One region of the Erwinia sp. AK-PDG3-5 genome, then DNA from elsewhere that is predicted to be linked to it. Evidence: predicted binding sites of a transcription regulator. Region 1 holds the regulator's gene; each other region holds the start of a gene.
The links. Region 1 encodes PurR, which represses purine synthesis genes. Its sites were predicted from a motif close to CANGCAAACGTTTGCNTG; they were not measured.

Region 1 (7,355 bases):
TCCACGTTGAGCCGTTTGAAGGTTCCATTCTGCAACCTGAAGCATTGGCTTTTAACGGTATCGATCCATCGAATCCGCTGCGCGGCGCGGTCAATGAATATGAAGCCCTGCATGCCATTTTCAAATTGGTGCGCAAGGGGATCAAGGATCACGGCTGCAATCGCGCCATTATGGTGGCCCACAATGCGACCTTCGACCTGAATTTTACCAATGCCGCAGCCGACCGTGCAGGATTAAAGCGCAACCCGTTCCATCCGTTCGTGACCTTCGATACGGCGGCACTGAGCGGACTGGTACTGGGGCAAACCGTGTTAGCTAAGGCCTGCGCCGCTGCGGGCATGGCCTTTGACAGCAGCCAGGCACACTCCGCGCTGTATGATACCGTGCAGACTGCCGACCTGTTCTGTGAACTGGTAAACCGCTGGAAACGCCTCGGTGGCTGGCCGCTGCCGATCGCAGAAGAAAGCTAGCCTGCTAACTTTCAGCCATACTCTGCTGACCTAATGTGGAGATGCTGAATGAAAACAATTGCTGTCGTTGCGCCCGGTGCCATGGGATCTGCCATTGCCGGGCTCCTCACCCACCATCATCTTGAAGTGCTGACCTTAATCGAAGGTCGTTCTCAGGCAACAGCTGAACGCGCTAAACAGGCTGGCATGAAACCGGTCAGTGCGGAGGCGTTGATGCGTGCTGATGTCATCCTCTCTATCGTACCTCCCGCCTCAGCCGTAACGCTGGCTGAGTTTCTGGCTCCGCTGTTGAGTGCTGCCCAGACCAAACCCCTTTATGTCGACTGCAATGCCATCGGTGAAGATACCCTGAAACGGGTTGCCGCAACGATTGCGCCTACCGGCGCGGGGTTTGTCGATGGCGCGATCATCGGTCTGCCGCCGGCGTCCCCTGGAGATGAAAGTCCGCAATTTTGGTTTGCGGGCGATCGGGCTGACTCTCTGGCGGAACTGGAGAGGTTCGGATTGCGGGTCAACATCATGCAGGCGCAGACTGGCGCGGCGTCGGCGTTAAAAATGTCCTACGCCGGGATCAATAAAGGCATCACCTTGCTGTCTGCACTGATGCTGATTAATGCCAGTCGGGTGGGCGCTGCCGGAGCACTGCTTGAGGAAATGGAGGCGAGCCAGCCTGCACTGCTGGCGCGTTTGCGCAAGGCTATTCCGGATATGTACAGCAAGGCCTGGCGCTGGGCGCCAGAAATGGAAGAGATTGCGACGTTAAATGCCCGCGAATTGCCCGGCGAGCCGCTTTTTCACGCCCTTGCCACCTTCTGCCGTCAGATGGCAGAGGATCAGCAACAAGGCGGAGATTTCACCGATCTGCTTAACGCTTTTCTGCAGCAGCAAAAATAAGCATAAAAAAAGGCAGGCGCTCATCACGCCTGCCTTTTCTGCTTCTGACGGGCTTATTCAGCGGCGTCAGAAGGGTATTTTTGCGCGGTATCTTTAATCAGCTGCTGCAGTTCGCCCTGCTGGTACATCTGAATAATAATGTCGCAACCGCCGACCAGTTCACCGTCAATCCACAGCTGTGGGAAGGTTGGCCAGTTGGCGTATTTAGGCAGCTCAGCACGAATTTCTGGGTTCAGCAGAATATCGACATAGGCAAAACGCTCGCCACAGGCTGAAAGTGCCTGAACGGCCTGGGCAGAGAAGCCACAGCTTGGCAGTTTTGGTGAGCCTTTCATGTACAGCAGAATCGGGTTTTCTGCTATCTGGCGCTCAATTTTTTCAATAGTACTCATAAATGGCTTCCTTAATCGGATACTTCATGTCTATTTATTGTAGCGACTCTGCGGGCCCGATGAAAACGACATTTTTTAACAGTTGGGTACGCCCTCAGAGCCACCAGCAGGCAGGCGATAGCGTTAAAATAACATTTTCCTATTGCTTTCGCTGAATTAATGCATGAGAAAAGCACAGGTTTTGCGCATATAAACAGCTGATTTGGCTAATTTTTACAGTTTTTACTTGCTCTGTATCATTGAAACAAAAAAGACCTTACCTTTTGTTAATGAGTTAGATTAGAATTGCAAAATGACGCTGCTGAAAGGCAGAACTCCCTGTTTCTGGCAAGCTGTGGCCTCTGGTCGTAGCACAAACTGTTAATGGTAACGATGCGTTTACTTATCACGCTCTTCATGCTGGCCTTTGCCCAGCTGTTTTTCAATATGGCGCACGCATCGCCACATGCCCCTATTAATGCAAATCATCATAAGGCAGATAGCAGCACGCCTGCCCGAGAGGATGAGCGACGTAAACGCCGACCGGTTAAAGCCAACAGCACAAAAAAAGTTAAAGAATCCACCAGCAAAAAATCTCGCTTAACCTCAGTACAGAAGTTGAAGCTTAAAAAGAAACCTTCGCTGCAAACCGCCTCTGTTGAGACTGCCCCGTTGCACTCCAGCAAATACAAAAAGAAAACCACCTTAAACGCCGGAAAAAAACGCTATGGCCGCCATCGTGGCAAGGTTGTCGATACTGCTGAAGAGCTGACGTCAGATTCTGTTTCTGCGCCATTAAAGTTAAGCAAAGCTCACCGCGCCCGTTATCAAAAAGCCCGTGAAACAGCGATGACCAAACTAATGGGCCAGTTAGGTAAACCTTACCAGTGGGGCGGAACGTCGCCTAAAACCGGCTTCGATTGCAGCGGCCTGGTGTGGTATGCCTACAAAGATTTAGTGAAGTTTAAAATCCCGCGCACGGCGAATGAGATGTATCACCTGCATGATGCGGCTTCGATAAAACGTGATGAGCTGGAGAAAGGCGATTTAGTCTTCTTCCGCATTAACGGGCGCGAGACGGCGGATCACGTTGGCGTGTATCTGGGTGGTGGGAAGTTTATTCAGTCGCCACGTACTGGCAAGGATATTCAGGTCAGCGCCCTGGCAGATGATTACTGGCAGCGCCACTATATTGGTGCCCGCCGGATGATGACGCCAAAAACCATTCGATAGCAGAAATACTCAGAGCCGATCGTCAGACCGGCCCTGTTTGCACTTAATGCATGATCGCGGTGAAGCTAAACGCCATAATCATCAACAGTGCGCAAACCGTGGTCAGTAACGAGAATTTCAGATCGGTATCCATTTTTAATCCTAAATAGCCCTACAGTTTATGATGCCATCAATTTTCCCATACTTGACGGTAAAAATCTCGTTTTCTCTGCCAAGCCTTGTTAGAATTCTTTTTTTGTTGCGCAACGGCCCGCACCTTAAGGTGTTTAGCGGTCTTTAATCAGCGCTTTTTCCTTCCTGACGACTCCGGACAGCAACTAAAAAACGACTTCAGACGTCAGGTTTTCGATCTCACCAGGCAAACGATTAACAACAGGCTTATCAAACAGTTAAGATAGGCGCAGGAGTAGTTATTTCATGGCAACAATTAAAGATGTGGCAAAGCAAGCCGGGGTGTCCACCACCACCGTCTCCCACGTCATCAACAAGACCCGTTTCGTTGCAGAAGAAACGCGGGAAGCCGTGTGGGCCGCTATTAAGGCGCTCCACTATTCACCCAGCGCGGTTGCCCGTAGTCTGAAAGTGAATCACACCAAAACCATCGGGCTGCTGGCTACCTCGAGCGAGGCGCCCTATTTCGCCGAAATTATTGAAGCCATTGAAAACCGCTGTTTTGCCAAAGGCTACACGCTGATCCTCGGTAACGCCCACAATGATCTTGCCAAGCAACAGGCCTATCTGTCGATGATGGCGCAGAAACGCGTCGATGGCCTGCTGGTGATGTGTTCCGAATACCCGGACGAGCTGATCACCATGCTGGAAGATAACCGCAATATTCCGATGGTGGTGATGGACTGGGGTAAATCGCGCGGTGACTTTACCGATACGGTAGAAGACAACGCCTTTGAAGGCGGTTATCTGGCTGGGCGTTATCTGATCGACCGTGGGCATCGAGATATTGGTGTCATCCCGGGTCAGATGGAGCGCAACACCGGCGGTGGCCGTCTTGCCGGATTTATGAAAGCGTTGTCTGAAGCGGGCATTACCCTGCGTGACGAGTGGCTGGTTCAGGGCAATTTCGAACCAGAATCAGGTCATCAGGCGATGCAGCAAATCCTCTCACAGAAGCAGCGTCCAACGGCGGTGTTCTGCGGTGGCGATGTGATGGCGATGGGCGCAATTTGTGCGGCTGATGAGATGGGCCTGCGCGTTCCGCAGGATATATCGGTGATCGGGTACGATAACGTGCGCAACGCCCGTTACTTCACACCGGCGCTGACCACGGTTCACCAGCCAAAAGAACAGTTGGGCGAAACCGCCTTCGATATGCTGTTGGATCGTATCACCAGCAAGCGTGAAGAACCGCAGACGATTGAAGTACATCCTACATTGATCGAACGCCGTTCGGTTGCCGATGGTCCCTTCCTGGATTATCGCCGCTAATCCCGCTTAGTGCTGAGGGAGAATTCTCCCTCGGCACACCCTGTTGGCTCAGGACTCTTCCTTCAGCCATTCACTGTTCAGCGTGTCACTGTCACCCAGATAATCCAGCAACCAGCTCAGCGCCGGTGAAGCCTGCTGCTCAGACCAGCTCACGCAGCACGGGCTGTCCGGAAATCCGCCTTCCAGCGTCAGTTCATGCAAAGCGCCCTTTTGCAGCAGGGGTTGCGCCAAATGGCCCGGCACCATCCCCACGCACAAGCCCGCCAGCAGGCAGTCAAACGCGCTTTCCCAGTCTGGCACCACCAGCCGCCGCTGATTATCCAGTGTCCACGTGGTGCGTTTCGGCAAGGCTCTTGAGGTATCTTCCAGCACCAGTGAAGGCCATTCGCCGATCGCCTCTTCACTGGTTTCTGCGTGCTGACGTGCCAGCGGATGATTCGAGGCGACTACACAGCGCCAGTTGAGCGCGCCCATATTGCGGAAGGCGAACCGGCCTCCTACCGGGATAGCCTGTGTCGCGCCGATGGCCACATCCACCCGCCCGTCGGCCAACGCATCCCAGACGCCGTTAAATACTTCTGCTGACAGATGCAGTTCCATATCCGGGAAGTGTCGATAAAAGTCGACTACCAGCTGCCGGGTGCGCTGAGATTTAACGATGCGATCGACGGCGATATTAATTTGCCCTCGCCAGCCGTTAGCGACCTGCTGGCACTGTCGCCGGGTGGCGAGCATTTTTTTGATGACACTACGCCCTTCCTGGATGAATACCCGTCCCGCATCGGTCAGCACCACATCGCGATGGCGACGCTCAAACAACGGCACGGCAAGCCATTCCTCCAGCTGCCGCACGGTATAACTGATGGCTGAGGGTACGCGATGGAGCTCTACGGCGGCTGCGGTAAAACTGCCGCTGCGGGCAACCGCATCAACCACTTCAAGGGAATGTTCTGACCACATAATCTGCCTGCAATATTTTTGAACGCAACCTGCAAATATTACCGTTTCACAAGCTGTATGGCACGCGATTACACTCTGCGGCGTTTCGTTCATCACAAATAAAGAGAAAAAGAATGCCTTCGAAAGGATTTATTGTTTACCTGGCGCTGTTAAGCGTGGCAGGTTTCCTCGCTACCGATATGTACCTGCCTGCCTTTGGTGCCATGCAACAAGACCTGCAAACCGATGCCGGGATCATCAGTGCCAGCCTCAGCCTGTTCCTGGCGGGTTTTGCCATCGCCCAGCTGTTTTGGGGTCCATTGTCGGATCGTATTGGCCGTAAGCCTGTACTGTTGATGGGTCTGAGTCTGTTCGCCGTCAGTTGTGGCGCGATGTGGTGGGTAAATTCTGCTGCTGCCCTGCTGGCGTTGCGCTTTGTGCAAGCGGTGGGGATTTGTGCCGCTGCCGTCAGCTGGCAGGCACTGGTTGTCGACCGCTATTCCGCCAGCCAGGCAAACCGCGTATTCGCCTCGATCATGCCGTTAGTGGCACTCTCGCCTGCGCTCGCGCCGTTACTGGGCGCCTGGTTACTCAACCATTTCAGCTGGCGCGCCATTTTTGTCGCCCTGCTGTTGGTCGCAGTGGTGCTGCTGATTTCCACCTTGTTCCTCGCGCCAACGGTGAAGAAGCCGGTGGTGGATGGCGTGAAGAAAATGGGCTTTTTCAGCCTGTTAAAATCGCCGGTTTACAGCGGTAACGTGCTGATTTATGCCGCCTGTTCAGCCAGCTTCTTCGCCTGGCTGACCGGGTCGCCCTTCATTCTTGGCGCTCTGGGCATGTCTCCCGGTGACATTGGGCTGAGCTACGTGCCTCAGACGCTGGCCTTTTTGATTGGCGGCTTTGGCTGCCGTACGTTGCTGAAACACACTGAAGGCCGCTCCCTGCTGCCCTGGTTGCTGGCAATCTATTCCCTCAGTATTGTGGCTTTCTTTATCGCCGCGCAGATTGAAGATCCGTCTATGGTGGCGTTATTGCTGCCGTTCTGCGGTATGGCGTTAGCAAACGGTGCGATTTATCCGATTGTCGTGTCGAATGCCCTCTTACCTTTCCCGCAATCGAGTGGTAAAGCCGCTGCCCTGCAGAACACGCTGCAACTGGGTTTGTGCTGTATCGCCAGTCTGATTGTTTCCACATTTATCAGCACATCGCTGTTCACCACCTCGCTGGTGATGATCTCAACTGTTGTTCTGGCAGGAATCGGCTATATTTTACAACGGGCGAAGGCGGAAAAGCTGGCTCTGGCGGACGCACACAGCGGTCGCTAACAGCTTGATTCCAATTGGTTAGCACCCTAACAATAAACAATTGAATATTGCCTGGCGTGAGCATATACTCATTTCAGGCAACACAAAATAACAAGTTCGTCGCAATTTTTTGAGTCCTGACAGGGTGGTCAAGGTGTTATCCCGCGCGGCATTCGTTGCGCAACTCTGCAGGCACTATTCTTAACAATCCTCTGTAACGCCGGATATCAGGCGTACGGTTTATCCGTGCGTGTTCTCAAATCCTGTAGAAATTGTCTATTCTATTTCTCAGGTTTCAATCACACAGGGTGATGGAGAAGCTATGAGTTCATCGTGTATAGAAGAAGTGAGCCTGGTCGAGGATCATTGGTATCGAATCGTCCAGGAAATGCTACGCAATGCGGATATTGAGGTCAACGGCACACGCCCCTGGGATATCCAGATTAAAAATCCGGAGTTCTTCAAGCGCGTGATGCAAGAGGGCTCACTGGGATTGGGCGAAAGTTATATGGATGGCTGGTGGGAATGCGAAAATCTGGATATGTTTTTCCATCGCGTTCTGGTCGCTAAACTCGATCAACAACTCCCCCACCACTTTAAAGATACGCTCAGAATAGCTGCCGCCAGATTAACCAATCTGCAATCACGAAAACGCGCCTGGATTGTTGGTAAAGAACATTACGATCTGGGTAACGATCTGT
Region 2 (7,355 bases), 1.4 Mb from region 1:
ACGCTTCTCCTCCAAGCCGCCGGAGATCCTGTTAACGCACCCGTTACCGGATAGCCGCCTGTCGGATGCCCGTAACCGCGCCAACCAGATGAAGCCGGTGGTGGTGCAGTCGTCGCAGGACTATTACATGGCGAAAGTCCGCGCGCTGGGCATGTATTCCACCGGACAAAACCAGCTGACCGATGACCTGCTGGATACGCTGAATAAAGGCAACACGCGGGAGCAGGCGGCGGGACTGTACGGAAAAGCCGTGCAGTTTTTACAGGCCAAAAGCTTCGCCAATGCCAAAAAAATCATTGCGCCGTTACTGGCAAAGCAGCCAGACAACGTCTGGTATCTGGATATTATGAGCGATATCGATATCGGGCTTAATCAGCCGCAGCAGGCAATCTCCATGCTGCTGGCCGCGAAAGGCGTCAGTGCCAGCGCGGTTGTTCAGCTCAATCTGGCGAATGCCTATGTCGAAGCGAAGCAGCCGGCCGAAGCCAGCAAGATTCTCAATCGCTATACCTGGGCGCACAAAGACGATCCGAACGGCTGGGATTTACTGGCGCAGGCCAGTGCCGATCAGGGATTAACCGACGAAGAGCAAGCGGCCAGAGCGGAGAGTTTGGCGCTGAACGGCCAGCTCGATCAGGCGATCAGAAGTCTGAGCAGTGCCAGTGCCTCGGTGCCGTTGGGTAGCCTGAAGCAGGCAAGATATGATGCGAGAATCGATCAGCTGCGTCAGTTACAACAGCGGTTCAAGCCTTATATGCGATCGTAATCCAGGGTGGGCTGAAGCAGTGGCCCGTTTGCCGAACTACAGACCGAGCGCTTCTTTCACAAAAGGAATGGTCAGCTTACGCTGGGCACTGATTGAAGCGCGGTCCAGCTTATCCAGCGTTTCAAACAGCGTGCGCATCTCACGATCCAGCCTTTTCAGCAGAAAACGGCCCACGTCTTCCGGTAGCTCAAAACCTCGCAGTCTGGCCCGCAGCTGCAGCGCCTGTAACTTATCCTCATCGGATAACGGCTGCAGGCGATAAATCTGTCCCCAGTCGAGGCGTGAAGCCAAATCGGCTAACTTGAGGTTTAACTGGCGGGGAGGACGATCGGCGGTGATCAGTAAGCGGGTGCGGCCGGTTTCCAGAATACGGTTATAGAGATCGAAGATCGCCATTTCCCAGGGTTCATCTCCGGCAATGCATTCAATATTGTCGATGCAAATCAGCGGCAGCTGCTCCATGCCATCCAGCACTTCCGGCACAAACCAGGTGCGCTTATCCAGCGGCACATAGCCGACGGCCTCGCCACGGGCGGAGAGCTCGGCGCAGGCGGCATGCAGCAAATGGCTGCGACCTCCCCCTTCACGCGACCAGAAATAAAAATAGCTGCCGTGCTCCTGTTGCAGCGCACTTTGCAGCGCGGCAATCAGCGACGGGTTTTCCCCCGGCCAGAAGCTGGCGAAGGTTTCGTCATCGGGCAAATACAAGGGCAAAGACAGCTGTGCCGGTGTGTTCAGAAGCACCTCAGTGTTGATCGGGCAAAATCCGGCTGGAGTTTATCACAACTTTCTTCTGTTAATAAACGCAGGCCGGATTGCCGTCGCTTACAGGCGATCGCGATCCTGCGGATCGAGCACCACTTCTTCAGGGCGGATCAGGCCGATCGCCTTGAAGATCAGGCTCAGCATAATGCCGATGATGGTGGCCAGCGCCATGCCTTTCAGCTCCGCTGCACCGATATGCACCGTTGCGCCGCTCACGCCGATAATCAGGATCACCGAGGTCAGGATCAGGTTCTGCGCCTTGTTGTAGTCGACCTTCGACTCAATCAGCACGCGAATACCGGAAGCGCCAATCACGCCGTATAACAGCAGTGATACGCCGCCCATCACCGGCACCGGAACCGCCTGGATCACCGCGGCCAGTTTGCCGACGCAGGACAGCAGGATTGCCAGAATGGCCGCGCCGCCAATCACCCAGGTGCTGTAGACGCGGGTAATGGCCATTACGCCAATGTTTTCACCGTAGGTGGTGTTGGGCGTGGATCCAAAGAAGCCGGAGATGACCGTGGAAATGCCGTTGGCAAACATCGAGCGATGCAGACCCGGATCTTTCAACAGGTCCTTTTTCACGATGTTGGCGGTGACCACCAGATGACCGACATGCTCGGCAATCACTACCAGCGCGGCCGGCAGGATGGTTAACATCGCGTACCATTCGAAACGCGGCGTATAGAAGGTGGGCAGCGCAAACCAGTGCGCGGCTTCTACCGAAGACCAGTCGACAATGCCCATCGCCGAGGAGAGCGCGTAACCGGCAATCACCCCAATCAGGATCGGGATAATCGCCAGAAAGCCGCGGAACAGCACCGAGCCAAACACCGTCACGCCCAGCGTTACCATCGAGATGATAATGGTTTTGCTGTCAACGGAAGCGCCGTCAGCGGGCAGCAGTCCGGCCATTTTCGCCGCTACGCCCGCCAGTTCCAGCCCGATAACCGCCACAATCGCGCCCATTGCCGCCGGCGGGAACATCACGTCCAGCCAGCCGGTGCCGGCTTTTTTGACAATCAACGCCACCAGGCAGAACAGCACGCCGCAGAGAATAAAGCCGCCGAGCGCCACTTCATACCCCAGCGGCAACAGCAGTAACACCGGAGAAATAAAGGCAAAGCTTGAACCGAGGTAAGCCGGGATTTTGCCCTTACAGATAAACAAATAGAGCAAGGTGCCGACGCCGTTAAACAGCAATACCGTGGCCGGATTGATATGGAACAGGATCGGCACCAGCACGGTGGCGCCAAACATCGCAAACAGGTGCTGGAAGCTGAGTGGGATGGTTTGCAGCAGCGGTGGCCGCTCGCTGACGCCAATTGCACGACGTGTCATAATATTACCCCTTGTTTTACCCATTAAAAAGCCGACTCTGCGGTCGGCTTGTCTCGTTGATGACGGCTTATTTGGTGCCGAAGATCTTATCGCCTGCGTCACCGAGGCCCGGAATGATATACCCTTTCTCATTCAGACCCTGATCGATAGACGCGGTGTACAGCTCAACATCCGGGTGCGCTTTTTCCAGCGCGGCAATGCCTTCCGGTGCGGCGACCAGCACCAGCACTTTAATGCTGGTACAACCGGCTTTTTTCAGCAGGTCGATGGTGGCAATCATCGATCCCCCGGTAGCCAGCATTGGATCCACCACTAGCGCCATGCGCTCTTCAATATTGGAAACCAGCTTCTGGAAATACGGGACCGGCTCCAGCGTCTCTTCATCGCGGTAAACACCGACAACGCTGATGCGCGCGCTTGGCACGTGCTCCAGCACGCCTTCCATCATCCCCAGTCCCGCACGCAGGATCGGCACAACGGTGATCTTCTTACCTTTGATTTGTTCGATTTCAACCGGACCATTCCAGCCTTCAATGGTCACCGTTTCGGTGGCTAAATCAGAGGTGGCTTCGTAAGTCAGCAGACTTCCCACTTCTGAGGCGAGTTCACGAAAACGTTTGGTGCTTACGTCATGCTCACGCATCAGACCCAGTTTATGTTTGACCAGCGGGTGTTTGACTTCCACGATCTTCATTGTTGTACTCCCGGAGTGTTAAGCTGCAAAAAAAAATCGCGAGATTATAGCCCCATTTACGCTCCACGCCATATGACTTAGTGCAACTTTTGATTAAACCGCCCCTACCCGTCAATAATTAGCTAAAATCCAGTTATCCGCAACGCGTCTGAAGATGGCACTCGCAAACGTTTGCCTGCGCTGTTAGAATTGCCGCGCTTTATTTTCCATACCACCAACCGCAAACCGCGTGGGGATTTCGCAGTGACCGATAAGACCTCTCTCAGCTATAAAGACGCCGGCGTAGATATCGACGCGGGTAATGCTTTAGTCGATCGTATCAAAGGCGTAGTGAAAAAGACTCGTCGCCCGGAAGTGATGGGTGGACTGGGCGGTTTCGGTGCCCTTTGTGCGCTGCCGCAAAAATACCGCGAGCCGATTCTGGTTTCCGGCACTGACGGCGTCGGCACCAAGCTGCGTCTGGCGATGGACCTTAAACGCCACGATACTATCGGTATCGATCTGGTCGCGATGTGCGTGAATGATTTGGTGGTTCAGGGCGCCGAGCCGCTGTTCTTCCTCGATTACTATGCCACGGGCAAACTGGAAGTCGACACCGCAGCCAGCGTGATCACCGGCATTGCTGAAGGCTGCTCGCAGTCTGGCTGTGCGCTGGTCGGCGGCGAAACCGCAGAAATGCCGGGCATGTACCACGGCGAAGACTACGACGTGGCAGGCTTCTGCGTTGGCGTGGTCGAAAAATCAGAAATCATCGATGGCAGCAAAGTTCAGGACGGTGACGTACTGATTGCCCTCGGCTCCAGCGGCCCGCACTCCAATGGCTACTCGCTGGTACGTAAAATTCTGGAAGTCAGCAACACCAATCCGGAAACGACGCAGCTGGAAGGCAAGTCGCTGGCCGATCATTTGCTGGAACCTACCCGCATCTATGTGAAGAACATCCTCAGCCTGATAGAACAGGTTGATGTTCACGCGATTGCTCACCTGACCGGTGGCGGCTTCTGGGAAAATATCCCCCGCGTGCTGCCAGACAACACCCAGGCGGTGATTGAAGAGTCAAGCTGGCAGTGGCCGGCCGTCTTCGGCTGGATGCAGGAAGCGGGCAACGTCAGCCGCTTTGAGATGTACCGCACCTTTAACTGCGGCGTGGGCATGTTAATCGCCCTCAGCGCAGACGAAGCTGATAAAGCGGTGCAGCTGATGACTGACGCGGGTGAAAAAGCCTGGAAAATCGGCGTAATCAAAGCGTCCGATTCTGAAGAGCGTGTGGTCATTAACGCATGAAACGGCTAGTCGTGCTGGTTTCCGGCCAGGGAAGCAATCTTCAGGCAATCCTGGATGCCTGCCAGCAAGGCCAGATCCACGGCAGCGTCGCTGCCGTGTTCAGCAACAAGTCGGACGCGTACGGTCTGACCCGCGCGCGTGAAGCCGGTGTTCCGGCCCATGCGCTCGCCGCTTCCCAGTTTGCTGACCGTGAAGCGTTCGATCGCCAGCTGATGCTGGAAATCGACGCTTATGCCCCCGATTTAGTGGTGCTGGCCGGTTACATGCGGATCCTCAGCCCGGCCTTCGTCCAGCACTATGCCGGACGCATGCTGAACATCCACCCTTCCCTGTTGCCGAAATACCCGGGTCTGCACACTCACCGCCAGGCGATTGAAAATGGCGATGAGGAGCACGGCACCTCGGTGCATTTCGTTACCGAGCAGTTGGACGGCGGCCCGGTGATCCTTCAGGCGAAGGTGCCGGTGTTTGCAGAAGACAGCGAAGAGGATGTGAACGCCCGCGTTCAGCATCAGGAGCACGCTATTTATCCGCTGGTGGTTAGCTGGTTTGTCGATGGCAGACTGGCGATGCATGATGATGCGGCGTGGCTGGACGGTGAAAAGCTGCCTGAAGAAGGGCATGCTGGCGACTAGGTTGTCGTAGCGCATATCAAGGGGGAGATCGTCGATCTCCCCTTTTTTATTAACCGTAGCGGCCGGTGATGTAATCTTCCGTGCGACGCTGGCGCGGCGTGGTAAACAGTTCGTCAGTCTCGCCAAACTCCACCACGCTCCCCTGATGCATAAACGCGGTGTAATCTGACACCCTCGCGGCCTGCTGCATATTGTGCGTTACCAGAATCAGCGTGAAGTGCTGCTTCAGGCTGCTCATCAGCTCCTCAATCACCAGCGTCGAAATCGGATCCAGCGCCGAGGTCGGTTCATCCAGCAGCAAAATTTCCGGCTCAATCGCAATGGCACGGGCGATCACCAGTCGTTGCTGCTGACCGCTGGACAGCGTCAGCGCATTCTGCCACAGGTTATCCTTCACTTCGCCCCACAGCGCCGCCGCCCGCAACGCCCGCTCAACCGCTTCATCCAGCACCCGACGATCGCGTACGCCCTGCAGGCGCAGGCCATAAACGATGTTTTCATAGATGGTTTTCGGAAACGGGTTGGGCCGCTGGAATACCATGCCAACGCGCCGACGTAGCGAGGATAAGTCCTGACTTCCGCCGAGGATCGACTGCTGATTCAGGCGAATATCGCCCTCGGTGCGGCAGCCATCAATCAGTTCGTTCATCCGGTTAAGGCTGCGTAACAGCGTCGATTTCCCGCACCCGGAAGGGCCAATCAGCGCGGTGATGCGATTTTTAGGGATCCGCAGGTTGATCTCATTCAGCGCCTGCTTTTCGCCATACCACAGCGACAGGTTCTCCAGCTCAAGCGTGCTTTCCAGCAAATCGGACTTCACCATTTTTCTCTCACCATCAGTTCATCAGGGCGCGATAGCGTTCCCGCAGGCGATGTCGTAACACCATCGCCAGCAGGTTCAGCGCCAGAATTATCGTTACCAGCAACAACGCGGTGGCAAAGACCAGCGGGCGATCCGCCTGAGCATTCGGGCTCTGGAAAGCCAGATCGTAAATCTGGAATCCAAGGTGCATAAATTTACGGTCCAGATGCAAATAAGGAAACACCGCATCGATCGGCAGTTCTGGCACCATTTTCACCACGCCCACCAGCATCAGCGGCGCGGTCTCTCCTGCCGCGCGCGCCACGGCGAGGATCAGGCCGGTCAGCATCGCCGGAACGGCCAGCGGCAGGGTCACGTGCCACAGCGTTTCCGCCTGGGTAGCCCCTAAGGCTAGTGAGCCCTGACGCAGGGATTTAGGAATACGCGACAGGCCTTCTTCGGTGGCGACAATCACCACCGGCAGCGTCAGCAATGCCAGCGTCAGCGAGGCCCACAGCAGGCCAGGCGTGCCAAAGGTAGGGTCGGGCAAGGCATCGGCAAAGAACAGCTTGTCGAGGCTGCCGCCAACCAGCCAGACAAAGAAGCCGAGGCCAAACACGCCGTAAACAATCGAAGGCACGCCCGCCAGGTTTACCACCGCAATCCTCACCAGCCGGGTCATCAGGCCGTTTCCGGCATATTCATGCAGCCAGATTGCCGCGATCACCCCCAGCGGCATCACCACGATCGACATCAGCAGCACCATCAGCACGGTGCCAAATATTGCCGGGAACACGCCGCCTTCGCCCAGGCTGTCGCCCTGGGTGCCGCTGACAAAGTGCCAGATCTGCCAGGCCAAATGCAGCCATTTCTCGCCGTAGCTCATCGCATTGGGATACCAGGCGCCGAGGATCTCGTTCATCGCAATGCGGTGCTGCTGGCCCTGGGCATCCCGCAGGATCAGCACCGTGCTGCTGCTTTCATCATTCAGGTCGCTGAGCTGCTGGGCTTTCTGCACAAACTGACGCTGCAGCTCGGCACTGTCCGCCTGATGGATCGACTGTG
Region 3 (7,355 bases), 1.5 Mb from region 1:
TGCGCGCTGATTTTTATGCTGAACGTGGTCTCTTCCCGCTTTTTCGCGGAAGGGGAATTTTGGTTCTCAGTGATTAAAGTGGTCACCATCCTGGCCTTTATACTCCTCGGCGGGGGAGCCATGTTCGGTTTTATCCCGCTGAAGGATGGCAGCAGCGCGCCGTTCTTCCATAATCTCACCGCCTCTGGCTGGTTGCCGCACGGCGGCCTGCCGATCCTGATGACCATGGTGGCCGTCAACTTTGCATTCTCGGGTACCGAGCTGATTGGCATCGCGGCGGGTGAAACCGAGAATCCGCACAAAGTTCTGCCAATGGCGATCCGCACCACGGTCGCACGGTTGATCATTTTCTTTGTGGGTACGGTACTGATCCTGGCAGCGCTGATCCCGATGGATCAGGCGGGGATCGTCAAAAGCCCGTTTGTGATGGTCTTTGAAAAGATCGGTATTCCTTATGCGGCAGATATCTTTAACTTTGTGATCCTGACGGCGATCCTCTCGGCGGCGAACTCGGGCTTATATGCTTCGGGCAGGATGCTCTGGTCGCTGTCAAATCAGAATACCTTGCCTCGCTGTTTCGCCAAATTGACTTCCCGCGGCATCCCATTGATGGCAATTTCAGTGAGCATGATCGGTGGCTTGCTGGCGCTGTTTTCCAGCGTGGTTGCGCCGGATACGGTGTTTGTCGCGCTGTCGGCTATTTCAGGTTTTGCGGTGGTGGCCGTTTGGCTCAGCATCTGTGCTTCGCATTTCTTCTTCCGCCGTGCTCATGTGCGGGCGGGTAAGCCGCTGGCAGACTTGAAATACCGTGCGCCATGGTATCCGTTGACGCCGATCCTTGGGTTCCTGCTTTGCTTGCTGGCCTGCGTCGGTCTGGCGTTCGATCCGGAACAACGCATTGCGCTATACTGCGGCCTGCCTTTCGTCGCGCTATGCTATGCGGCCTATCATTTCACTCAACGATTAAAAAATCGCGAGCTGGCAAAGGAGAGTGTGCGTGTTACCGAATAATCTTTCTGTAGAACAACAGGTGGCAGCGGGGCTGGTGCTGGATGGCGCAATGGCCACCGAACTTGAAGCGCGCGGCTGCGATCTGACCGACGCGCTGTGGTCGGCTAAAGTGCTGATTGAGAACCCTGAACTGATTTATCAGGTGCACTACGACTATTTCAACGCGGGCGCGCAGGTGGCCATTACCGCCAGCTATCAGGCAACCCCGCAGGGCTTCGCCAAACGTGGGCTGAGTGAAGAACAGTCGCTGACGCTGATTGCACGCAGCGTGGAGCTTGCCAGCCGTGCCAGAGCGGATTACCAGGCTGCCGAACCGCAGGCCGGCAATTTGCTGATTGCCGGCTCTGTCGGGCCCTACGGAGCCTATCTGGCGGATGGATCCGAATACCGGGGTGATTACAGCCTGCCGCAAGCAGAGATGATGGCCTTTCATCGCCCACGTATTCAGGCATTGGTTGCCGCTGGGGCGGATATCCTCGCCTGTGAGACGATGCCATCCTTTGCAGAGATTCAGGCGCTGGTGGCCTTGCTGGCCGAGTTTCCGGGTACCCCTGCCTGGTTCTCATTCACGCTGCGTGACGGGGAACACCTGAGTGACGGTACGCCATTAAGCCAGGTCGTCAGTCTGCTGGAGAGTTGCCCGCAGGCCGTTGCGCTGGGACTGAACTGTATCGCGCTGGATAAAGTGACGGCTGCGCTGCAGAACCTCTCCTCACTGAGCAAAAAGCCGCTGGTGGTCTATCCCAACTCCGGCGAGCAGTACGATGCGATCGGCAAAACCTGGCACAGCGATGCCTCAACCTGCACATTGATCGACAATCTTTCTGCCTGGCAGTCTGCCGGGGCTAAACTGATCGGTGGTTGCTGCCGCACAACGCCTGCGGATATCGCCGCGATTGCTCAGCGCTGTCATTCGCGATAACCCGCTGAAAATTTGTTTTATTACGCCCGCAATGGTCGGGCGTAATTAATGAAAACCCGTCAGACTCCGCTTAGACTATTCTGAATATTTAAATTGGCAGGAATGCATATGAGAAGGCTTTTGCTGGCGCTGGCTTCAGCGTGGTTATTGAGCGGATGTGCCACCATTGTTGGCGATCAGACCCAGGACGTTTCCATCCAGACCTGGCCTCAGGGCGTGAAATTTGTGGTGCAGGATGAAACGGGAAGGGCCGTTGCAGAAGGGATTACCCCTAAAACAGTCTCACTGCTGAAGTCTGATGGCTCGTACCTTGGCAAGAAGAAGTACACGCTGCAACTGGAGCGCGCGGGTTATGTGCCGCAGACGATCCCACTGGAAGAGAGAGCCAACCTCTGGTACATCCTCGGCAATATCCCGCTGGGTGGCATTCCTGGCTGGCTGTTTGTCGATCCGTTTAATGGCGGCATGTACAACATCCATCCGGAAAAAGTGAATACCATTATGAATCCGGTGGGCGCGCGCGGCTAGATGCGGACAACCAGGGGAAGATCGCTCTTCCTCTGGTAGCGCGTTCTGACGGGTTCAAAACCGTCCCTACGCTATTGCGCCGTCGGGTTCAGCATTACGTGTGCGGGTTTATGTTTTGCCAGATACTGCTGCTGGAAAATGCACATGCGAATGGTGTTACGGTATTCGCCGTTAATAAAGAATTCGTGGATAAGTTCGCCTTCAATATCGAAGCCTAATTTGGTGTAGATGTGAATGGCTTTCTTATTTTCTTTATCAACGATCAGGTAAAGTTTATACAGGTTCAGCACGGAAAATCCGTAATCCATCGCCAGCTTGACGGCTTTACTGGCAAGGCCTTTCCCTTGATGGCTGGGGGCAATGATAATCTGAAATTCAGCACGTCGGTGAATATGGTTAATCTCAACCAGTTCAACCAGTCCCGCTTTATCCCCTTCAAATTCCACCACAAACCGACGTTCGCTCTGATCGTGAATATGCTTATCGTAGAGATCGGACAGTTCCACAAACGCTTCGTACGGCTCTTCAAACCAGTAACGCATAACGCTGGCGTTGTTATCAAGCTGGTGAACAAAACGCAGATCTTCACGTTCGAGAGGACGCAGTTTTAAGCCATCTTCGGCAGGCATGGGAGACATATAAGTTCCTTTTATCAGATGCAATATTGCTGAGGAATTATACGTCTGACGGGAGGAAATGGCACGGCGTAAGCGTAGAAACAATGACGCCAGCACGGTTTCCGGTGCTGGCGTTTAGGCTGCGTTTAAGGCATCAGAAATTGTAGCCAGCGACCAGGTAGTAACCCCAACCGGTGGATTTCACTTCAAATTGACCGTTACCGAAGTTCAGCTCCTGGCCATCAGCCCACTGTCCGCCGTTGTGGAAGTAACGCGCCACGAACGAGTAATGCCAGTGATCGTAACCCAGCGAGAGGATATGGCTGGAAGCGATAGAGTTGCTGGTACGGGACGGGCCGGTCTCATCACGCAGATCGGAGCCCCAGTCAAAGTTGGTAAAACCGATGTAGCTCAGATTTCCGCCCCACAGGCTGGTAATCGGAACGAAGTATTTCACCTTAAAGCGATAGCCATCCCAGCTGTTTTCGTTAGCTGCACCGTAGTTTTCCCACTGGTATTTGGCATACACGTTCAGTGAAAGGCCAACATCTGAGTGGGTATCGATATCGGTACCCAGACCCATAAACCAGGTGTTCTGGCGGTTATCGCTGTTACGGCCCATATCGTAGATATAGTTGTTCGCGAAGTACCACTCTTTGAACGGGCCGAAGCTCAGGTCCGTGTTGGTCAGCTTGTCGATAGAGAAACGAGGTTCGATTTCCATAAACAGCGGGGAGCCATGGTCAAAGATACCGTTAGCATTGGAGTTACCCACGCCGAAGAAGTTAGTCGCATCGATATAGCCGTAGAAATCGAACCAGTCTTTTTTGGCGAACGCTTCGTATTCCAGATACACGTCGTTATTGAACTGAGGTCCGAAACGGGTGTGGTAGCTTCCCACCACGTTGACGCTCTGATGCCACCAGTCGGAAACATACTCCGGCGAATCGGTAGCAGCAGTTGAAGAGGCACTATAAGAGAGCGCTGCGAGTGCGCCAGCCATCAGAATTTTATATTTCATTATATTACCACAGGCTTAATGACCCTTTTTATGAAGCCACTGCGAAGGTCTTATTAAGTCGTCAACAGAAGAGGAAAGGGTGACTGTTTTCACAGCAAAAAACACCCGCGATGAATGCTGCGGCAGTGTGCCGTCATCCGCGCTTAAGGAAATAGATATCGCTCACACTTGTCAAACCTTGTTTCATTTCACTTTAGGTAAAGTGTGACGCTTGTCACAAATGTCTTTGACTGGATGGTCTGAAAGGGGATTGAGTAGAGGAAGGGTGTTTTTTGAGTGAGGTAATCGTTTGCATCGCTATTTAAGGCAGGGCAGGCAAAAAGTGGCGATGGATTTAGCGCTTCTGCAAGGGGAAGAGAAGGGCGATGGCAGCGGCTTATAATAAGATTAGCTTATAGATAGTGGCGTTTTTAGCGACGCGTCATCCCTGGCGAGATGAGCCCTTTCTGGTTTCATTAAGAAGATCGCGGGGAGTGATCTCCTTAATAACATCTGCAAATATAGCCGCAGAATTTTACCGGGACAGAATCATTACTCTTCGTCGCGTTCTTTATTTGCCCGCTGACGTTCGTAATAGTCATCTTCCGCAGTAATGATTTCATCCATCAGCGAGTCCATATCGACTTCATGAATCTCTTCAACGAACAGTCCTGTCAGCGGAGTTTCTGGGGTTAACTTGCCGTCTTCATACAGCAGCCAGATTTCTTTCGCATAACGGGTTTTTAGCAACTGCGGAGCAAACTGACCGTAATACGCGGTGATGTTATTCACATCACGCTCGAACATGGCTTCAGCATGGTTATTCGCTGCAGCATCGACAGCCTGAGGCAAGTCGATAATGACCGGGCCTTGTGCATCGAGCAGTACGTTAAATTCCGACAGGTCACCATGCACGATACCGGCACACAACATGCGTACGATATTACGGATCATGATATGGAAATCAGTCACCGCGCTTTCTTCAGACATAGTCACATCGCTAAGACGTGGAGCCACCATGCCGTCTGCATCCGTCACCAGTTCCATCAGGAGCACGCCGTCGATACAAAGATAGGGCTGAGGGACACGTACGCCCGCTTCTGCCAACCGGAACAGCGCATCCACCTCTGCGGTTTGCCAGGACTCTTCCTGCTGCTTGCGGCCGAATTTAGAGCCTTTCTGCATCGCACGGGAGCTACGAGAGTTACGGACCTTTCGGCCTTCCTGATACTGCACGGCCTGCTTAAAGCTACGCTGTGTCGCTTCCTTGTACACTTTGGCACAATTGATCTTGTCACCGCATAACACAGTGTAAACGTCGGCTTCCTTTCCGCTTTTAAGGCGTTGGAGCACATCGTCTATCAGGCCATCATCAACCAGAGGTTGGATTCGGTTTGGGATTTTCATGCGGCTTTATACCTTATTTCAGCCAGGTTACGAAAGATATCAGGCACAAAAAAACCCACAAGGTTTTCACCGTGTGGGTTCTCAGGACTTCATCGAGTGGGTCTGGTAACCATCGACCAAGAATTTGGTGGAGCTGACAGTATACCAGTGTCATTTTGTATTGCAGCACTGCCACCCGTTCTGATGAGATGAAAAAGAGGACTCAAGGTTGCCCTAGCGTCTACCTTCAGCCCTCAGAGGAGCCGGTGAAGCAGAGATGTCGATGTATTTTCTTAATCCCCTTGATCGGCTGACACCGCGAGGATCGGAAAAGGGTAATTTAAGCGTTGGAGCGTCTGATACTTTCACGGTCCAGGTTGTCTCGCCAATGAAGCTGAAGTTGGCTGAGTTGGGCGATAACTTCAAATTATCAAAGTGACCAGACTGGTAATCACCTCCAACAGTCAGTGCCTCTTTTACTCCTTGAGAAAGGTCCAGAAGCAAAATCGTCAGCACTTCTTCGAAGATGACGTCATCCGTCACGAATAAGAGATAGTGGTTCAAATCGACTCTAATCGCAGCTTCCAGCACTTTTCCGGGAATAATAATCCCTGTTGGGTGGCCTTCAATCAAAATCTCAGACTGAGCCTGACTGGTATCTGTTGCTTCTCTTAATTCCGATAGGAATACTGTCGTAATTAGTTCCATATCTATTTTAAAAAAATTCCAAAGCGTATGCTGGACAGGAAACTGTAACAGAAAAAAGGCCCTGAGTTGGGCCGTTTTTATTACGGTAAAAGGAGGCCAAAAAAAGCAAATAAGACATAACATACCGTAGCTGCAAACCACAGGAAAGTATATATCGTCATCCATGTGCGTATTTTGTGGTTTTTATCATCAAAGAAATCATAGCCGGGATCATTGCGGGATATGAAGTGCATTTTCTTTTTGCGACTCAACTTTATGAAGAACCGTAAGACCGGGAATACCCCAAAGAAACCAGTCATATAATAAAAAGTACATGGGCCAGGGAGTTTGTGTTTTTCTCTATAAGAAGATACAAGGTTATAATAATCCTGGCGGTTAAATGAATATAATATAAGTGACAGAATTAAAAGGCAGCAGCCCGTTCCGCCAAAAAATAATGATGTATCAGCCAATAATTTGTTATTAATCATAATAGTCTATAACTTTATTAACTATAGCCTCCGCGCCGGAGCTGCCGGCATATCCCCCAGCAACCGACCCTACAACCGCGCAAGCTACACCACCGGCACCGGCTGTCACTATTCCGATAGCAGCACAACCCGCTAATGCCGCTGAGCTACTGACCCTACCCCAAAATCCTGCTCCATTCAGAAACAGAATTCCGGCATGATAAACACTCCCCTGAACGGAGGTGGTGCCGATGAAAAAGTCACGATTCACCGAAGAGCAGATTGTCTTTGCCCTGAAGCAGGCTGAGCTAGGTACGGCCGTACCGGAAGTCTGCCGCAAGCTGGGCATCTCCGACGCCACGTTCTACACCTGGCGCAAAAAGTACGGCGGGATTTCTCCTTCAGAACTGAAACATATGCGGCAGCTTGAAGAGGAAAATCTGCGGCTGAAGAGGCTGGTTGCCGATCTGAGCCTCGACAAGGCGATGCTGCAGGACGTACTGGCAAAAAAGAGCTGACGCTGGCACGTCTGCGCGAATGGGTCAGGGATTTGCAAGTCCGCTACGGCGCCAGTGAGAGACAGGTCTGTTTTGCGCTGCGGGTCAGCCGCAGCTCGTTTCGATATCATTCTGTGGCCGCCGACGACAGCGCACTGCGGCTACGCATCCGTGAGATAACCGAAACCCGGGTTCATTACGGGTACCGCCGGGTACACGTGATGCTTAGGCGGGAAG
Region 4 (7,355 bases), 380 kb from region 1:
GCCTGCACGGGGCTAAAAAAGTCAGCAGGCCTGCGGCGATGCAGGCGATTGCTGACGAGCTGGCGGCGGACATTACCGTTGCTGAACAGCGTGTGGCCAGCCGTCGTGCGGCCACGCCGACGATTCGTTACCCGGAAAATTTGCCGGTCAGTCAGAAGAAGCAGGACATTGCCGACGCGATCCGCGACAACCAGGTAGTGATCGTCGCCGGTGAAACCGGCTCAGGTAAAACCACCCAGCTGCCGAAGATTTGTCTGGAGCTGGGGCGGGGCATTACCGGGCTGATTGGCCACACGCAGCCACGGCGTCTGGCGGCGCGTACCGTGGCCGATCGCATCGCCGACGAGTTGGAAACCAGCCTCGGCGGCTGCATTGGCTATAAGGTGCGTTTTAACGATCAGGTCAGTGAGACCACTCAGGTCAAGCTGATGACCGATGGTATCCTGCTGGCGGAGATCCAGCAGGACCGGCTGCTGTTGCAGTACGACACCATCATTATTGATGAAGCGCATGAACGCAGTCTGAACATCGACTTTTTACTCGGCTATCTGCGTGAGCTACTGCCGCGTCGCCCGGATTTAAAAGTGATCATCACCTCGGCGACCATCGATCCGCAGCGCTTCTCCAAACATTTTCACAATGCGCCGGTCATTGAAGTCTCTGGCCGCACCTATCCGGTGGAGGTTCGCTATCGTCCGGTGGTGGAAGACGCGGACGATACCGATCGCGATCAGCTGCAGGCCATTTTCGATGCGGTCGATGAGCTGGGGCAGGAGAGCCGTGGCGATATCCTGATCTTTATGAGCGGTGAACGGGAAATCCGCGACACGGCGGATGCCTTAAACCGCCGCGATCTCCCGCATACCGAAATTCTGCCGCTGTATGCGCGCCTGTCGAATGCCGAGCAGAACCGCGTGTTCCAGTCGCATACCGGTCGCCGTATCGTGCTGGCTACCAACGTGGCGGAAACCTCGCTGACCGTACCGGGCATCAAATACGTCATCGATCCCGGTACCGCGCGTATCAGCCGCTACAGCTTCCGCACCAAGGTTCAGCGTCTGCCGATTGAGCCGGTCTCGCAGGCCTCGGCCAATCAGCGTAAGGGCCGTTGCGGGCGTGTCTCTGAAGGGATCTGTATTCGTCTCTATTCAGAAGACGATTTCATTAACCGCCCGGAATTTACCGATCCGGAAATTCTGCGCACCAACCTGGCGTCAGTCATTCTGCAAATGACCGCGCTGGGGCTGGGCGATATCGCCGCGTTTCCGTTTGTCGAAGCGCCGGACAAGCGCAACATCCAGGATGGCGTCAAGCTGCTGGAAGAGCTGGGTGCCATCACTCAGAGCGAGGATCAGCATTATAAGCTAACCCCGTCGGGCCGCTCGCTGGCGCAGCTACCGGTTGATCCACGACTGGCCAAAATGGTGCTGGAAGCGCAGCGCTATGCCTGTACGCGCGAAGTAATGATTATCACCTCGGCGCTGTCCATTCAGGATCCGCGCGAGCGTCCGGCAGATAAGCAGCAGGCGTCAGACGAGAAGCATCGCCGCTTTGCCGACAAAGAGTCCGATTTCCTCTCCTTTGTGAACCTGTGGGATTACCTGCAGGAGCAGCAGAAGGCGTTGTCGTCCAGCCAGTTCCGCCGCTTATGTAAGATGGAATACCTTAACTATCTGCGCGTGCGCGAGTGGCAGGATATCTACACCCAGCTGCGTCAGGTGGTGCGTGAACAGGGGATCCCGTTAAACAGCGAACCCGCCGATTTCCGTGGCGTGCATACCGCGCTGCTGACCGGTTTGCTGTCGCATATCGGTCAGAAAGACGCCGATAAGCAGGAATATACCGGCGCGCGTAACGCCCGTTTCTCGATCTTCCCTGGCTCGGGGCTGTTTAAGAAGCCGCCGAAATGGACCATCGTCGCGGAGCTGGTGGAAACCAGCCGGTTGTGGGGCCGTATTGCCGCGCGTATCGATCCGGAGTGGATCGAGCCGGTGGCTCAGCATCTGATCAAACGCAGCTACAGCGAACCGCACTGGGAGAAGGCGCAGGGGGCGGTAATGGCCAGTGAAAAAGTCACCCTGTATGGCTTGCCGATAGTTGCCGCGCGCAAGGTGAACTACAGCCAGATCGATCCGATCCTGTCCCGTGAACTCTTTATCCGTAACGCGCTGGTGGAAGGGGAATGGCAAACGCGTCACGCGTTCTTTAAAGCCAACCTCAAGCTGCGTGAAGAAGTGGAAGAGCTGGAGCATAAGTCCCGCCGTCGCGACATTCTGGTAGATGACGAGACGCTGTTCGCCTTCTACGATATGCGCATTCCGCAGGACGTGGTGTCAGCCAGGCATTTCGATAGCTGGTGGAAGTTAACCAGCCGCGAACAGCCGGAACTGATGAACTTCGCCAAAGAGATGCTGATTAAAGAGGGCGCCAGCAACGTCAGCAAGCTGGATTATCCGAACGTCTGGCAACAGGGCAACCTTAAGCTGCGCCTGAGCTACCAGTTTGAGCCCGGCACCGAAGCTGATGGCGTGACGGTGCACGTGCCGTTACCGTTGCTGAATCAGGTTGAGGAGAACGGCTTCGAGTGGCAGATTCCGGGCGTGCGCCGCGAGTTGATTATCGCGCTGATCAAATCGCTGCCAAAACCCGTTCGCCGCAATCTGGTGCCTGCGCCCAACTATGCGGATGCCTTCCTTGGCCGGGTGACGCCAATGGAATTGCCGCTGCTGGAGTCGCTGGAACGCGAATTCCGCCGCATGACCGGGATCACCATTGACCGTGAAGCCTGGCAGTGGGATCAGGTGCCCGATCACCTGAAAATCACCTATCGGGTGGTGGATGAAAACAACCGCAAGCTGAATGAAGGCCGCGATCTCGCCGCGCTGAAGCTGGCGTTGAAAGGAAAAGTGCAGGAAACGCTGTCGCTGGTCGCTGATGACGGGCTGGAGCAGAGCGGTCTGCATATCTGGAGCTTTGGCGACCTGCCGGATCATTTCGAGCAGAAGCGCGGAAATTACAGCGTGAAGGCCTGGCCGGCGTTGGTGGATGAGAAAGACAGCGTGGCGATCCGCCTGTTTGACTCCCAGCATGAGCAGCAGAAAGCCATGTGGCGCGGCCAGCGGCGTTTGCTGTTACTGAATATTCCGTCGCCGATCAAATATCTGCATGAAAAGCTGCCGAACAAAGCCAAGCTGGGGCTCTATTTCAACCCTTATGGCAAGGTGCTGGATCTGATTGATGACTGCATCGCCTGTGGTGTTGATAAGCTGATTGATGAACACGGCGGCCCCACCTGGCAGGAAGCGGGTTACAGCAAACTGCACGATAAGGTTCGCGCCGAGCTGAACGACACGGTGGTCGACATCGCGAAAAAGGTCGAGCAGATCCTCACCGCGGTGTTCAATATTAACAAACGTCTGAAAGGGCGCGTGGATATGAGCATGGCGCTGGCGCTGTCTGACGTTAAGGCGCAGTTAGGCGGCCTGGTGTACAAAGGTTTTGTCACCCAGAACGGCTGGAAGCGACTGTCTGATACCTTGCGTTATCTGACGGCAATGGAGCGCCGGCTGGAAAAAATGCCGATCGATCCGCACAGCGATCGCGCCAGAATGCTGAAAATTGAAAAAATTCAGCAGGCCTGGTCCACCTGGTATAACAAGTTGCCCGCCGTTCGCCGCGAAGATGAAGACGTGAAGGACGTGCGTTGGATGATCGAAGAGTTGCGGGTGAGTTATTTTGCCCAGCAGCTGGGCACACCCTATCCGGTATCGGAGAAGCGTATCCAGCAGGCGATGGATGAGATCGTGATTTAACCGGGTGTGGTAAATGAAAACAGGCTGCAATGGCAGCCTGTTTTGATCGTTACCGCGCGAGCGTTTGCGCTCCCTGTCACGTTACGCCTTGTGCACCTTCAAACCTGCCAGCGTCTGACCGACTGGCATCATCTCCAGCGTATTGATATTGACGTGCTTAGGCAGATTCGCCACCCAGTATACCGCTTCGGTCACGTCTTCTGCCGTTAACGGTTCCGCGCCGTCATACACGCTGTCCGCTTTGGCATCGTCGCCCTTAAAGCGCACGTTAGAAAACTCGGTGCCGCCGACCAGGCCTGGTTCAATATTGGTGACGCGCAGCGCGGTGCCATGCAAATCGGCGCGCAGATTCAGGCTGAACTGACGCACGAAGGCTTTGGTGGCGCCATACACGTTGCCGCCGGCGTAAGGCCAGCTGCCGGCAATCGAACCGATATTGATGATGTGGCCAACATTGCGGTCAACCATGGCCGGCAACACCGCGCGGGTCATATACACCAGGCCTTTGTTATTGGTGTCGATCATCAAATCCCAGTCATCGACGTTGGCTTTATGCGCCGGCTCGATGCCCAACGCCAGACCGGCGTTGTTTACCAACACGTCGATATTGCGCCAGTCGGCGGGCAGGCTGGCCAGCGCTTCTTCAATACCGGCACGGTTGCACACGTCCAGTTGCAGGGTATAAACAGCGTCACCCAGCTCCTCTTTCAGCGCCTGTAAACGCTCCTGACGGCGGCCAGTGGCGATCACTTTGTGCCCCTGAGCGATAAAGCGGCGGGTGATATCTTCTCCGAATCCTGCGGTAGCGCCAGTAACAAATACAATCATCTCACTGTTCCTCAAGGTATTTTCAATTCCAGCCACCTTACCATTTCAAAGGTAAGCTGATAAGGACGAAAAGGTTATGATTTATTTACTTATGCGCTCTGCACACTGTTGGTGCGCTTAATCCACTAATTGCCTTTATTTAGTGCGCCTTTTTACCGCGCAGCGCCGATCGTTGCGGCGTTTAAATAATAATCCCTGGATGCAACCGTTTGCGGGGGAAAGCAACCGGTTGCGCACACGATTACCCGTCTGGCAGACATCGATTTGTCATAAATATTCATTAACCTGTTGATTCTAATTAAAAAATAGCACCATTGCGATCTGGCATAACAATTGCAATTTGAAATAAAGGTCATCACCTGCAATAACAAAAGAAAGGGTCGAACTCTTTCCCCAAGGAATCGCTATGTCAGTTACCTGTACTCAGGCTATTCGCGGAAGCTTTTTTGATATTACTGCCGTTGTGGACACGCCGACGCAGCTTCCCGAACAGGCTCGTTATATTGAAGATGGATTGCTGCTGCTGAACGGCGGTGAAATCGTATCGCTGCAGCCGTGGGAAGAAGGGCGCCTTCAGCTTGCCGACCACGTCGCCGTGCTCGACTATCGCGGCAAGCTGATCGTTCCCGGTTTTGTCGATACGCATATTCACTACCCGCAAACCGAAATGATCGGTGCCTATGGTGAGCAGCTGTTGGAATGGCTGCAGCAGTACACCTTCCCGGTGGAGAGCCAGTACCATTGCCCGCAGCACGCCGCCAAAATGTCGGCCTTCTTCCTGCACCAACTGCTGAGCAATGGCACCACCACGGCGCTGGTGTTTGGCACCGTGCATCCCGAGTCGGTCGATGCGCTGTTTACCGCCGCCGACGGGTTGGGGATGCGGCTGATTGCCGGTAAGGTAATGATGGATCGTAATGCGCCCGATTACCTGACCGAAACGCCGGAGCAGAGCTATCAACAAACGCGTGCGCTGATTGAGCGCTGGCACAACAAGGGTCGCCTTAGCTATGCGCTGACGCCACGCTTTGCGCCGACCTCTTCGCCGGAACTGCTGAGCAAGGTCAGCCAGCTTAAGGCCGAATATCCGGATACCTGGATGCATACCCACCTCAGCGAAAATCCGCAGGAAATTGCGTGGGTGAAGTCGCTGTTCCCGGCGCATAAAAACTATCTCGATGTGTACGACGCTTATCAGCTAACCGGTCGCCGCAGCGTGTTTGCGCATTGCCTGCATCTGGAAGAGGAAGAGTGGGACTGCCTGCACGAAACCGACTCCGCCGTGGCATTTTGCCCGACCTCAAACCTGTTTTTGGGCAGCGGCCTGTTCGACCTGAACACCTGCTGGCAGAAAGGGGTGAAAATGGGTATGGGTACCGATGTCGGCGCAGGGACCACCTTTAGCATGCTGCAGACGCTGGGTGAGGCCTACAAAGTGGGCCAGCTTCAGCGCTACAAGCTGGCGGCGTGTGAAGCCTTCTATCATGCCACGCTGGGCGGCGCGCATGCGCTGGATCTGGACAGCCGCATCGGCAGCTTCAGTCCCGGAAAAGAAGCCGACTTCGTGGTGCTGGATCCGGCGGTTTCCGCCTTACAACAGATGCGCCATGCCAACAGCAAAGATATCTGGGAAAAACTCTTTGTGCTGATGACGCTGGGCGACGATCGCAATATCGCTGCAACCTGGGTAAACGGGCAGTGCGTCTGGCAGACACACAGTGAGGTAAAAGCCGCATGATCCAATTTTTACTGAATCAGACGCTGGTGACCGAAGAGTCGCTGGATCCCAATCTGACCGTACTGAACTACCTGCGTCAGAATAAACGCCGTAGCGGCACCAAAGAAGGCTGTGCCTCGGGTGACTGTGGCGCCTGTACGGTCACCCTGGGCCGGGTGGAAAACGGCGAAATGGTGTATGAAACCGCCAACAGCTGCCTGACCTTTGTCAGCAGCCTGCAGGGTAAACAGCTGATCACCGTCGAGGACTTAAAGCAGGGTAATAAACTGCATTCGGTGCAGCAGGCGATGGTGGATTGCCACGCGTCACAGTGCGGGTTCTGCACGCCGGGTTTTGTGATGTCGCTGTTCACGCTGCAAAAAAACAGTGAAGGCTGGCAGCATAAGCAGGCTGAACAGGCGCTGGCGGGCAACTTATGCCGCTGCACCGGCTACCGTCCGATTGTCGATGCCGCGCGCCAGGCCTGCGAACAGCCTGAAGTTGACAGTTTCCAGTTGCAGAGTGCGGACACGGCGAAGCGCCTGAGCGCGCTGAAAAACGCGGAGCTGCAAACCCTGACCTTCAAGGGCAACCGCTGCTATGTGCCGAAAACCGTTGCACAGCTGGCGGAGTTGCTACTGGAGTCTCCGCAGGCGAAGCTGCTGGCCGGCGGCACCGATCTGGCGTTGCAGGTTACGCAGTTCTACAAGCCGTTACCGCTAATGATTGCCCTTGAGCAGATTGATGAGCTGAAAGCCTGCCAGATAGCCGAGCACGAGATTGTGCTGGGCGCCGGTGCGTCTCTGCATCATTGCTATCAGCTGCTGGCAGCGCACATTCCGCCGTTCTCCGAGATGCTGGAGCGGTTTGCCTCATTGCAGATCCGCCATCAGGGCACGCTGGGCGGCAACATCGCCAACGGTTCGCCGATCGGTGATACGCCGCCGATGTTACTGGCGCTGAATGCCTCGCTGGAACTGCAACAAGGCCAGCGCGTA

Region 2: purM (phosphoribosylformylglycinamidine cyclo-ligase) is a predicted target of PurR. The motif match lies at 3,730-3,747, and genes of this name have one in related genera.
Region 3: AC1UKS_RS05600 (nucleoside-specific channel-forming protein Tsx) is a predicted target of PurR. The motif match lies at 4,378-4,395, and genes of this name have one in related genera.
Region 4: guaD (guanine deaminase) is a predicted target of PurR. The motif match lies at 4,839-4,856, and genes of this name have one in related genera.

The regions. Positions count from the first base shown of each region.
Region 1 is NZ_CM165967.1:2,690,228-2,697,582, forward strand. It holds gene rnt (ribonuclease T) at 1-470, shown strand, start outside; gene AC1UKS_RS12355 (NAD(P)-dependent oxidoreductase) at 519-1,364, shown strand; gene AC1UKS_RS12360 (Grx4 family monothiol glutaredoxin) at 1,418-1,756, opposite strand; gene AC1UKS_RS12365 (C40 family peptidase) at 2,129-2,968, shown strand; gene cydH (cytochrome bd-I oxidase subunit CydH) at 3,012-3,101, opposite strand; gene purR (HTH-type transcriptional repressor PurR) at 3,386-4,411, shown strand; gene punR (DNA-binding transcriptional activator PunR) at 4,460-5,371, opposite strand; gene punC (purine nucleoside transporter PunC) at 5,485-6,675, shown strand; gene cfa (cyclopropane fatty acyl phospholipid synthase) at 6,977-7,355, shown strand, end outside.
Region 2 is NZ_CM165967.1:1,316,736-1,324,090, reverse strand. It holds gene bepA (beta-barrel assembly-enhancing protease) at 1-766, shown strand, start outside; gene hda (DnaA inactivator Hda) at 803-1,504, opposite strand; gene uraA (uracil permease) at 1,592-2,875, opposite strand; gene upp (uracil phosphoribosyltransferase) at 2,943-3,569, opposite strand; gene purM (phosphoribosylformylglycinamidine cyclo-ligase) at 3,813-4,853, shown strand; gene purN (phosphoribosylglycinamide formyltransferase) at 4,850-5,488, shown strand; gene pstB (phosphate ABC transporter ATP-binding protein PstB) at 5,538-6,311, opposite strand; gene pstA (phosphate ABC transporter permease PstA) at 6,325-7,355, opposite strand, start outside.
Region 3 is NZ_CM165967.1:1,218,272-1,225,626, forward strand. It holds gene mmuP (S-methylmethionine permease) at 1-1,011, shown strand, start outside; gene mmuM (homocysteine S-methyltransferase) at 1,061-1,933, shown strand; gene AC1UKS_RS05590 (hypothetical protein) at 2,042-2,461, shown strand; gene speG (spermidine N1-acetyltransferase) at 2,533-3,090, opposite strand; gene AC1UKS_RS05600 (nucleoside-specific channel-forming protein Tsx) at 3,233-4,099, opposite strand; gene AC1UKS_RS05605 (PA4780 family RIO1-like protein kinase) at 4,631-5,485, opposite strand; gene AC1UKS_RS05610 (hypothetical protein) at 5,699-6,337, opposite strand; one part of gene AC1UKS_RS05615 (IS3 family transposase) at 6,873-7,134, shown strand; one part of gene AC1UKS_RS05615 (IS3 family transposase) at 7,134-7,355, shown strand, end outside.
Region 4 is NZ_CM165967.1:2,312,920-2,320,274, forward strand. It holds gene hrpA (ATP-dependent RNA helicase HrpA) at 1-3,812, shown strand, start outside; gene ydfG (bifunctional NADP-dependent 3-hydroxy acid dehydrogenase/3-hydroxypropionate dehydrogenase YdfG) at 3,894-4,640, opposite strand; gene guaD (guanine deaminase) at 5,047-6,378, shown strand; gene xdhA (xanthine dehydrogenase small subunit) at 6,375-7,355, shown strand, end outside.